2 regions of the Chryseobacterium sp. FR048 genome follow, and region 1 is predicted to be linked to the other one. Evidence: riboswitches for the same ligand, from Rfam matches in the RefSeq annotation. Region 1 holds a riboswitch; the other holds the start of a gene.
The links. A riboswitch is a leader RNA that binds a small molecule or an ion and turns the genes downstream of it on or off. The one in region 1 is predicted to bind cobalamin.
Positions count from the first base shown of each region.

Region 2: it holds a riboswitch for cobalamin, as region 1 does, so the genes downstream of both, AC106K_RS09915 (acyl-CoA thioesterase) here and metE (5-methyltetrahydropteroyltriglutamate--homocysteine S-methyltransferase) in region 1, are expected to answer to the same signal.

Region 1 covers NZ_JBXDSE010000009.1:13,612-19,646, reverse strand. The annotation lists gene AC106K_RS22315 (MBL fold metallo-hydrolase) at 1-466, opposite strand, end outside; gene AC106K_RS22310 (dioxygenase family protein) at 601-1,230, opposite strand; gene AC106K_RS22305 (LytTR family DNA-binding domain-containing protein) at 1,303-2,157, opposite strand; gene AC106K_RS22300 (hypothetical protein) at 2,408-2,656, shown strand; gene AC106K_RS22295 (LytR/AlgR family response regulator transcription factor) at 2,728-3,099, shown strand; gene AC106K_RS22290 (LytTR family transcriptional regulator DNA-binding domain-containing protein) at 3,100-3,288, shown strand; gene AC106K_RS22285 (Lrp/AsnC family transcriptional regulator) at 3,315-3,776, opposite strand; cobalamin riboswitch at 3,969-4,153, shown strand; gene metE (5-methyltetrahydropteroyltriglutamate--homocysteine S-methyltransferase) at 4,325-6,035, shown strand, end outside.
Region 2 covers NZ_JBXDSE010000003.1:129,025-135,059, reverse strand. The annotation lists gene AC106K_RS09920 (MutS-related protein) at 1-637, shown strand, start outside; gene AC106K_RS09915 (acyl-CoA thioesterase) at 658-1,041, opposite strand; cobalamin riboswitch at 1,158-1,338, opposite strand; gene AC106K_RS09910 (hypothetical protein) at 1,373-2,170, opposite strand; gene AC106K_RS09905 (hypothetical protein) at 2,390-3,055, opposite strand; gene AC106K_RS09900 (endonuclease MutS2) at 3,188-5,335, opposite strand; gene AC106K_RS09895 (hypothetical protein) at 5,398-5,589, shown strand; gene AC106K_RS09890 (hypothetical protein) at 5,632-6,035, shown strand, end outside.

The DNA of each region.
Region 1 (6,035 bases):
TTCCTGCCTGAAGTTCATTATAATGGTATTTCCCCAGCATAGGCTTTTGGCCCTGATCCGCAAAATTGATCCATGTATCCGTAATAAAGTAGTGGTTTTGCAGAATCTGAAGTACAGGAGCAATCCCGAAAATATTCTTTTTAGAGTCAGCAGGAGAGTTGATGATAAGCCCTGATAAATGATCCAGGTGGCCGTGGGAAATAAAGTAACCTTTGATCTGATCCTGCAGAACAGTTTCCTCAGGTCCGTTAAGACTTTTCAATTGAACTGCTTTTCGTATTCCTGCATTTACCGTACCCGCATCAAGGCAGATAAAAGCATTGTCTTTTGGAGCTCCTACTAAATAAGCAGATAAATTATCTTCTTTTTCTCCACCGTAAATCCCTAATGGAATAAGGTCAAAATTTTGTGCCTGACAGGTAATTTGCAACAAGAAGGCAAATAGGGAAAGTGCTGTTCTTTTCATTTTTAAAACTAAAAAACCTATCCTTTTTCAGATAGGGTAGCACAAATTTACGCTATTTTTTTTGCGATAGTATATTATGTTTTTGTCATTATACCCATTAATGAATCTTTATTGAGAATTCCGATTCTTATATTTTATTGATAATCCGGAATTTTTTTCCCCAGAATGATGTTTCTTTTTATAGTCAGAAGTTGAGCTTCAATGAAGGGTTTTACAATTCCGGAACCCCCTCTGCCGGGTTGTTTCTTTCTCATGGCAGATGTCAGCGACGGGTCATCTTCGAAAAGATATTCATCCAGATAATATTCATTTTTACCGGACTCTTTTATGGTAATATGAATATGTTCCGGTTCACTGCCATCAGGATAAACTGCGGGTCTGAACGTATAAAAAGTATATTTTCCGTCTTTTCCGGTTTTGATCCAGCCCCGGATCAGCCCATGTCGTTTTGCCCAGCCGGTTTCATTGCCTTTGGTTTCGTAAATGCCTTGTCTGTTGGTGTGGTAAATATAGATAATAACATTTTCTGCCGGGGTTTTCCCGTCTTTTTTAAAAACGGTACCTGTGATTTTTAATTTAGGCTCGTTCTGTCGGAATTTTGGAAGCGTATCGATGGGATTCAGGATCTTGTTTTTATATTCAAAAAGAGCTTCACAGCCTTCGCAGGGACCTCCGATAGGCTTTTTAGTCTGTCCCTGGCAGGAGGTTAAAACGAATACCATCAGAAAGATCCATAAAGAATTGTTTTTGTTTTTAAAGTCCATAGCTTTTAGCGTTTTAAGGTGAATGTGCCGGTAAAATTATGGACAGAAAACAGCATAGGAAAATGAAATGTTTTATCCTGAGGAGTTGATAGCCTGACCCGATGCCCCTGTGGTAAAACGTCTTTTGAATTCAGCAGCGTAGGTTCTGCTCAGTCTCACTGTGCTTCCTTCTGCCATCTGCAAATCATAGTCACCATTCAGGCGGGATTTGAAGGAGCGGACTTGGGAAAGGTTGACCAAAGCAGATTTATGTACCCGAATAAAAACAGTATGGCCGAGCTGTTCATGTATGGATTTCAGCGTTTCCGAATGCAGGTATTTCCTATGCTCAAGATGAATGGCAACATAAGGCGTAGCAGAAGTGATCTGAATGATGTTTTCAATATTGATAATCACGTTATCCCTGCCGTTATTGATAACCAGCGTATCGGAAGTGCATGTTTTTTCTGTTGGGGTAACCTCCTGTTTTCGGTTTGAAAGATATTGATAACCTAAGACAAACCCTGTATAGACCAGAACCATTGTATAAAAATCATGGGTCATGATATAGGAAAAGAATTTAAACAGATCATATCTTCCCTGATAGAAAAGAAGACTCACAATTGAAGCAATACAGGGAAGTATAGTAAGGTGTATGATGATTGGGAATACAATGAATATTGCCGTTTTGGTAAAATGCTGAAGACCTGTATTTCTTATCTTTTGGTACAAAACCATCAGGATCGGAATATAGAGAAACCATATGCTCTTAAATAATAATGATTCGCTGAAGCTGAAAGTATATCCGCTTCTTTTTGATTCCCAGAAATCCTGAAAAATATGTAAACCTACAATCATAATAATAATCCCGGAAAGCATGATAAACAAGGCTTTCATATTCAATGGAAAGCGGAAAGGCATGTTCTTATTTGAAATTGAGTATATCATTTTCGTAGAGTTTTGGAGGTTTTCATCCTCTATCAAATATACTGAAAAAATGAGTGTTCATTGCTATGGTACTGAAAATGAGTAGATCTCTGTAACTATAGCTTCATTGCTTTTAGAGAGGTATAGGTAAATAAGAATTTAATGCCGTTTATATTCTCTTTTTTGTATTTTTAAAACTCATAAAACAGATGAATGATCTGAAGCTTCAGGACGATATAATCTGGAAAAACAATAACCAAACCTTTAAATAATGGAGAAAAAATTAAACGAGCTTACTGACCAGGAATTACTGGATAAAAATAAAAAGATCCAATCCGGCAAAATAATGAATGCCGTGCTCTTAGGATGTTTAATTGGAGTTGCGATTTACAGTACCATAAAAAATGGAGTAGGAATTTTTACGCTGCTTCCACTTGTATTCGTTGCTTTTACCATCAATGCATGGAAAAAAGATAATCAGGCTTTGAAAGATGAACTGAAATCCAGAAACTTAATATAAAAGCATATAGAAATAATTGAGTCCAATGATTCTGTCAATGGACTCAATTATAGCTTGTTATTTATGAACAGGTGGAGATCACTTGTCCTGTCATCTTCACGACAGCCTACGATCAGTTTTGGATGAATGCTTTTGAAACCAATGGAATTGAATATCTTTTAAAACCTTTTTCTCAGGACCGCTTCAAAAAGGTCTGGGATAAATTCATGTTGCTGAGAGATCAGGCATTAGGAAAAACCGATGTTTTGAGCCAGCTTCAACAGATGCTGAGTCAGTCTAATCCGGAAAAAAAATATAAAAGCCGCTTTACAGTGAGTACCCATCAGGGAATCTACTTTGTCAACACTGAAGATATTCTTTTTTTTGAGGCGGAAGAAGGAATTGTCTTTGCTATTGATACGGCAGGTAAAAAGCATCCGCTGAATGAGTCTACTTTAAAGTAGATTGAAAATCAACTTGACCCAATCTCTTTTTTTAGAATCAACCGGGGACAGCTTGTCCAGAAAAAGCACGTTGAGAAAATAGAACGCTATAATAAAAATACACTGGCCCTTCAGATAAAAGGCTTTCAAGGCCACCTGATCACAAGTCAGAGCAATACTGCCTCTTTCCGGAAATGGATCGAAGAATGATGTGGTAAAAAAATGAATGAGATTATTTATATGGTCAGGCCATGATTGTTTTTCACTTCAGCCATTACAAATGTGCTATGTGTACTCCCGATAGAATCTACCGAGCCCAGTTTGTTAAATACAAAATCCTGATAATGTTTCATATCCCGAACCTGAACTTTCAGAAGGAAATCAAAATCTCCGGAGATATTGTAGCATTCGGCAACTTCTTCAATTTCCAGAATTTCATTCACAAAATCATAGCCCACAGATCGGTCGTGAATCTTTAATTTGATCTGACAGAAAACTGTAAATCCACGGTTGAGTTTTTCAGCATCCAATACAGCTGCATACCTTTTTACGTAGCCTTCCTGCTCAAGTCTTTTTACCCTTTCAAAAACAGGGGAAGGAGAGAGGTTGACTTCTTTGGCAAGCTCTTTAACGGTCAGTTTAGCATTTTTTTGAAGCAGTCTCAGTAACTGTACATCTTTATTATCAAGTTCTTCCACAGAATATTATTCTTTAAGAGTATAAAAACGATCAAATTTACAGAATTATATTCTGTTTCAAATTTATTTTTAAGTTTAATTTGCTTAATTTTATCATGTTTGTTATTTGTTTATTCTGTATAATTAATTTTACACAAAATTAAAATCTTTTGAAAGTATCGATTGATATAGACAAAAGATACAGTTCTTTATACTTCATCAAACAGGAAAGGTTTTACTTAAGGTAGATTAATAGGGAATCGTGTGAGAATCACGAGCTGTCGCGCAACTGTAAGTAACACACAAAGGTTTCTATCCACGCATATCCACTGCCAGAAGCGGGAAGGATGATAGAAGCCGTTACAAGTCAGGAGACCTGCCTTTACTGAATTGACAATGCTTTCGCGGTCTGAAGCCTGGGTCATACAGATGATATAATGGATATGCATTTTCTTTTAAGAGAATTTGTATTGCCGGGTATGTCGCTGTGAGCCTGTGAATTTCTGTAAAAGCATTACGAAGCATTTCAAAGAGCTTTACCATTAAGTTTAACTAAAAAATTGTAAAAAATGCAAACTCACATTCTGGGCTATCCGCGTATTGGTAGCAAAAGAGAACTTAAAAAAGCCTGCGAGCAGTATTGGTCAGGTAAAATTGTTTTGGAAGAGCTTCTTACCGTGGGAAGGAATATCTGTAACCAAAACTGGAACATTCAGAAAGAAGCCGGTATAGACCTTATTCCGTGTAACGATTTTTCCTATTATGATCAGGTTTTGGATATGAGCTTAATTGTAGGTGCTATCCCGAAACGTTACCATGAAATAGCACTTAAAAAAAACAGCACCGAACTGGATCTTTATTTTGCTATGGCCAGAGGTTACCAGAAAGATGGGCTGGATATTACGGCCATGGAAATGACCAAATGGTTCGATACCAATTATCATTATATCGTTCCTGAGTTTTATAAAAATCAACAGTTTAAACTAAGCTCAGATAAAATTTTTAATGAATTTGCAGGAGCAAAACAGGCCGGAATCAATGCAAAGCCGGTCATCATCGGGCCTGTTTCTTATCTTCTTTTAGGGAAAGAAAAAGAGGACGGTTTTGATAAACTGGAACTGGCTGGAAATCTTCTTCCTGTTTATATTGAAATTTTAACAAGGCTTCAGGAGCAGGGCGCCGAATGGATTCAGTTTGATGAACCGTTTCTAGCATTGGATATATCGGAGAAAACAAAAGAAACCTATCAGTCTATCTATTCCGAAATCAGAAAAAAATTCCCGAAGCTAAAACTGATTGTTGCCACTTATTTTGATGGCTTAAAGGATAATCTATCCCTTGCAGTCTCAATTCCGGTGAATGTACTGCATATAGATCTTGTCAGAAATCCTGAGCAGCTGGAAGAAGTTTTGAATGTAATTCCTGAACATTTAAGCCTGTCACTGGGCCTTGTTGATGGACGGAATATCTGGAAAAACGATTATGAAAAATCACTGAATTTCATTACAAAAGCAATCGAAAAAGTAGGCCATGAAAGAATATTTATAGCGCCGTCCTGCTCACTCCTTCATGCTCCGTGCGATCTTGATTTTGAAACAGAACTTAATCCGGAAATCAAAAACTGGCTGGCATTTGCCAGGCAGAAAGTAAAAGAAGTTGTTGCTCTTAAAGAACTTGCTGAAGGAACCGGAAATAAAGATATTCTTACTGATTTTGAAGAAAATAAGAAAGCGGTTGCCCATAGAAAGACATCGTCTCTCATTCATAATAATCAGGTAAAACAGAGAGCCGGGGCGATTACTGAAAAAGAGGCTCAAAGGAATAATGTTTTTAAAATCCGTAAAGAAGAGCAGCAGAAAATATTAAAGCTTCCTTTATTTCCTACCACTACCATTGGTTCATTTCCGCAAACGGCAGAAGTAAGAAGCTGGAGGGCACAATTCAAAAAAGGAAATCTGACTTCGGAACAATATGATACCTTACTGAAAGAAGAGACCCAAAGAACGATCCGCTGGCAGGAAGACATCGGAATTGATGTACTGGTGCACGGAGAATTTGAAAGGAATGACATGGTGGAATATTTCGGGGAACAGCTGGAAGGCTTTGTATTCACCAAAAACGGCTGGGTACAGAGCTATGGAAGCCGCTGCGTGAAACCTCCTGTCATATTTGGTGATGTTTCCAGACCAACACCTATGACGGTTTACTGGTCTCAATATGCACAATCGCAGACTGATAAATGGGTGAAAGGAATGCTGACAGGTCCAGTGACGATCCTGC
Region 2 (6,035 bases), on a different contig from region 1:
TAAAGATCAGAAAGCAATACAGGTGGAAAAAATTTATCATCCGCTTATTGATGATTGTGTAAGGAATGATCTTAGCATTTCTAATGTTGGAATTGTGCTCACAGGCTCAAATATGTCCGGAAAGACTTCATTTATGCGGTCTTTAGCAGTAAATGCTATCGCTGCACAGGCTTTTGGTTTTTGCTTTGCCAATAGGTATGAAGCTCCTTTTATGCGGATTCTGACTTCTATTTCGATACAGGATGATATTAATGAAAACAAAAGCTATTATCTGGAGGAAGTATTGCGGATAAAGGGTTTCTTTGAAGAAACAGGATATAATCTGATCTTAATTGATGAAATTTTTAAAGGTACAGGAACCAAAGAAAGGATTGCTATAAGCAAAGCTGTTCTGAAAGCCATAAACTCTGATCGAAATCTGGTTTGCATCACAACACATGATCTGGAGATTGCCTATTTCCTGAAAGAAAATAATTACGATTTGTATTATTTTTCAGAAGAGATCCATAAAGATAAGCTTCAATTCACTTATACATTGAATAAAGGAGTCAATCAAAAACCCAATGCCATAAGAATTCTGGAAATGTATGAATATCCTCAGCAAATAATAGAAGAGGCCTATAAACTTCTGGAATAGTTATGGCATGGAAATCAAATTTATAAAATCTGGATTGGTTTTTTGAATTCGTCAATAGCCACAAAAGTGAAATCTCCTACGATCGCTTTTTCTCTTTCATAAGAATACATCTGCTCCGTATAGATCTCAACGCTTACTTTCATACTGGTTTTTCCTACATAGGATACTTTTCCGATCAGTTCTACAATCGTTCCGGCTGGAATAGGCTTTTTAAAATCGATCTTATCACTGCTTACCGTTACTACTCTTTTTCTTGCAAATCGGGTCGCTGCAATGAAGGCTACTTCATCCATCAGCTGCATGGCCGTACCTCCGAAAAGGGTATCATAATGATTGGTTGTGTTGGGGAAAACCGCTTTAAAAATTCTGGTTTCGGCAGCTTCAATTCTTTCTTCTGTAGTCATATTTCATTATTAATTAAAGCGAAATGAAATCGTATCAAAACAACAGAATAATGACAGGAACCTTAGAAATTCCTGAAACAATCCATCAGATCAATAAAACTTCAGATCGCGAAAGTTTTTTGTTTAAGAAAAAGGCAGGTCTCCTGACTTGTAACATCTTTTATCTCCTTCCCATGCCTCGCACAGTGGATCTCTTGATAAAGATTTCAGTTACTTACAGTTGCGCGACAGTCCGTGATTTTCACACGGTTCCCTTTTAATCTGCGGTTAGGCAGAACCAGTTTCTGTGATGAATAAGCGTTAAAACTTTTCGGGGGCAAAAATAATGAATTTATTCCGGATTATGGTAAATAATCTGGCTGATCACTCTTCCTTTCTTGATGGTCCACAGGGTAGTATATCTGTTTTCCCCGCTACCATTGATCATATAAAGGAAAATATTATCATTGTCAAGAGCGGTTACTCCTACGTTCTCAAAATCCATCGTAGGCTGAAACATATTTTTGATGGCTTCTCTTACAAAAACAGAACCTCTTCCCGGTTGCTGTACCCTGATCGATTTGATTTCGGTCATTCCTTCAGGAAGATCATTTCCGATTCCCCAGGGTTTTACCTTATCAATGGTAAGCAGTTTGCCTTCCGCATCTTTTTCTTTCTTGCGGTAGCCGGCATTGGAAGGGTAGACATCGATCACCACCTTGCTTCTCTGAGCAGTAGGAACTTTCGGATCAGAATTGTCTGTGAAAATAAGTGATCTTCCGTTTTTAGACTTGGACGGAGTGTAGGCTGGAAGTTGGTCTATATAAGCGATACGTTCTTTATTCACCATTCCCTCCTTATCAAGAGTTTCATAGCGTACAAACGGTTTATCTTCGTCCTGCTTTTCAGGATATTTGATCCAGATCCATTCCGTTTCTCCCGGAGCGGGCTTTACATAAACAAAAACATCCCCTTTACGCATACGGATCTTATCTACAATTTTTCTGTAGTTATCTTTATGTACACGTACGTTGGCATAGCCTTCTTCAGCTTTTACGACTCCGAAGGGCACTTTATTCTGTCCTTTTACAAAAGCTAAAGAGAAAATACTGAATGCTGACAGGTACAATGCTTTGTTTATGAAAGTCATCTTGAAATTTTTTTAATCCCCAAATATATAAATTAAATGCTTTTCTGAAGATAATTATGCTGTTGCAGTTCCTTTAAATATTGTATTTGTTTCAGATGTTCATTTTTAAGCAGCAGTATTTTGTCTGAAATCTTCAGAATATTCCGGGAATGACGATCAGAAATGATAAAAGATAAAAACAAAAAAAGAGTGTTTGAAACACCCTTTTTATTGATTACGTTAAGATTCAGTAGTCTGTTTGGAATGACCATAGATGGCTTCCGGATCATTTTTAAGGAAATAGGAATATACTCCATAGAATAAAAGGAGGATTAGGAATAATACCCCACAGAGATAAAATGCTGTTCCAAAGCCATAACTGATAGTTACTTTATCTCCGAATCCCATTCCGATTTTATTGCTTCCATGACCTTCCATTTTTGCCTGGAACGTCAGATAAAATATTAAAAGGGAAGCAAGTCCTATCAGCGAAACAACAATGTGGTAGAGGTATTTTTTTCTGACACTTTTTATCAATTGAACGATAATTCCGACAATGGCAGCCAGAAAGGCAATAATGATAAACGGATTAGGTGAAATATTTTCACTGCTGTTTTTATCTTTGGAATCACTGTCCATTGGTGAATATTCACGATCTGTATTCTGTGAGGGATCATCAGGAATTCCCTTGAGTGCATCCCCAAAAGGAGAGCTTTTTTTAAGATTTTCTTTCATGCGTTCACTCATTGCTTTTTGAGAAACTCCGGTGACAAGATCGGTCCCTTTGATAGACATTAAGGTCGTATCACCACATTTTATCAGAAAGAACGGAAAGAAAAAACACAGGATAATGACCGTATAACTTGGTATTGGAATAAGGTCTGATAATACTTTTAATGGTTTCATAGAATATTGTTTTGATTAAAAGTAGAAAAATATCAGATGATAAACAAAAAAGAGAGCACTTCTCAGTACTCTCTCTTTACTATTTGCATATGATTAATTTCAAATTCTCCAATTAGTTCATTGTCAAATTAATTAAATTCTCTCAAGCTCATCCGCATCAATCGTGGTTTTGAATGTTCCGTAATTCACAATCACCTTGTTTCTGGAAATTTTTTCGATCGTTCCTACACTGGTGCTTCCTGTAATGCGGACACGCTGGCCTACTTTCATCCAGATGGCGCGGTCGGTTTTACGTTGTTCTTCCAGTTTTTCATTGGTTTCGGCGATTTTTTCAATCACTTCTTCCTTTTTAAGCTGTTGAGTGATTTTTCTCTTAACCACCTGAAGACGCTTGGTTTCGTCTTTGTCACTTCCTAGTTTTCTGAACTTTTCCTGTTCCAGAAGTTTTACGAAATCCTTTACAACATCTTTTCTGGATTTTCCTTTCGTATAACTATCGATGAAAGCCTCAATCTTATTTCCGAACTGAAGCTTACGGTGTTCCTCTTCATACAGTTTCTGGAAATTAAACAGTTTCTGCTGAAGCTGATCATTAAGTTTCTGAAGGTTATCACGTTTGTCTTCCACAGACTCTTTCCTTTCAGCAAGATCAGATTTCAGTTTTTCAACTTCAAACTTTTCCTGTTGCAGTTTTACAATCGTCTTATCCAGATTCACAATATCATGTTCTACCTTTTTCTTGGCAGAATGAATGATAAACCTCGGGATTTTATTCTTCTCAGCCACTTCAAAAGTAAATGAACTTCCTGCCTGGCCTACTTCCAGCTTATACATAGGCTCCAGCGTTTCTTCATTGAAAAGCATCGCTGCATTCTGAGCATTGGGAAGCTGTTCTATGACCAGTTTAATATTGGTATAGTGCGTGGTGATAATGGCAAAACTCTTTTTATCATAGAAAAATTCCATAAAACTTTCAGCCAAAGCACCTCCCAGTTCCGGATCAGAACCCGTACCAAATTCATCGATAAGTAAAAGCGTATCCGAATCAGCTTCACGGATGATTCCCGACATCTTTTTCAGTCTTGATGAATACGTTGACAGATGGTTCTCAATCGATTGGTTATCTCCAATATCTGTCATGATCTTCTCAAAGAAAAACATTTCAGATTTAGGATGCACAGGCACCAGAATACCACTCTGAATCATCAGCTGCAATAACCCGACTGTTTTCAGAGTAATCGATTTTCCTCCTGCATTCGGCCCGGAAATACAGATGATTCTGTTATGATCCGTTAAGGCCAGAGTCTGTGAGTGAATCGTTTTGTTTTCAGCTTTATTCCTCAGCCATAGCAACGGATGGTAAGCATCCTTTAGTTTCAATGTTCTGTGACGGTTGATCTTCGGAAGAATTCCGTTCACCAGGTCTGCAAACTTAGCTTTAGCCCTTACCAGATCAAGGTCAAAAATATACACCTGATACCTCCAGAGCTGAGGTTGAAACTCTGCCAGTTCAGCAGTAAGCTGTCTCAGAACTTTATCGATTTCTTTTTTTTCCTCCTCTTCATTTTCACGAAGCTTGAAGTAATGTTTTACAACACTGTCCGGCTGAATGTAGGTGATAGATCCGGTTTTGGAAATTCCCAGGGTTCGTCCCGGAACTCTTTTCTTAAAACCAGATTTTACAGCTAAAACTCGCTGATCATCAATAATGGTTTCCCGTATATCATCCAAAAAGTCACTCTGTCCATACGTGGTAAGAGCACGGTTGAAGTTTTCCTGAATCGCTTTTTTAGCATGCTGGATCTCAGTTCTTATGCCTTTCAAAGCAGGAGATGCTTCACTTTTTACCTCACCAAAACGGTTAAAAACCTTATCTACCTTCTCGATGATCTCTTTTCTGAATTCCAGTACAGAAACCTCTTCCATTAAAGTAGGGAAGGTTTCCGGCATGGTGGGAAAGAACTTTTGAAGTCTTCCGATCTGTTCCGTGATGGTTTTTATTTTGATGAAAGCACTGTTTTCAAGACGGTAATTCTCAATCAGCATCAGTTTCAGTTCACTTTCAATATCTTCATATTCATCAAACGGAATCGCATTTGAACTTTCAAAACTCGACAGGTATTCTGACGTTTTTTTCAGTGAAAGTTCCGCCTCGTCAATTTCCATGGGACGAAGTTGAAGAATTTTTTCTCTTGTTTTCGGAGAATACGCAAATGGGGAAATTTCCGCGAGCAATTGCGGAAACTCTAATTCGTCTAAATCTTCTTTATCTATATACACAGTGCAAATTTAGTGAGAATTTTGATTATTACGTATATTTGAGCGATTTACAAAATAGATTAATGAAGAATCTGGTACTTATTCTGTTATTTTTTGCTGTTAATGGATATGTACAAAGCTGCGATACCTTTGATATTGAAAAATTTGAGAAAAATAAAAAGGTGCTAAGCAGAATACCTGATGCTACCGATACGACAAAATGTATGGTGCCACTACAGGAAAATTCATCAGAACATTTGATTCCTATCCTTTGATGGATAGTTAATAGAATAAACGTAAAATACTACAACAGAACCATGAAATTATTAATTTATATTTTATTTTTTCTCTCAGCAGGTTTTCAGGCTCAAATAAGAACACTGGACCTTGAAAAGTATGAAAAAAAAGCGTGGAAAACTCCCGGGAAGTATCAGTACAAAGAACATGACAGTGTATTTACGGTATTGGTGAATCCTGACTTTTATGTAGAAAGGATCGCAAAAGAAAACTGGATCCGGGAGAAAACCTATGCATATTATAAAGATACCTACAGGCTGGCTTCTGAAGGAGAATACTTTTTGGGGGTACCCACCGGTATTCACAAGAAATACTCCAGAGAAGGACAGCTGATTGAGCAGACGGATTACGAGGCGCAGGTAAGAAATGAAGGATTAGTGACAAGGGATGATCTGGCAAAGGTGATGAAAAAGAAGTTTGGAAT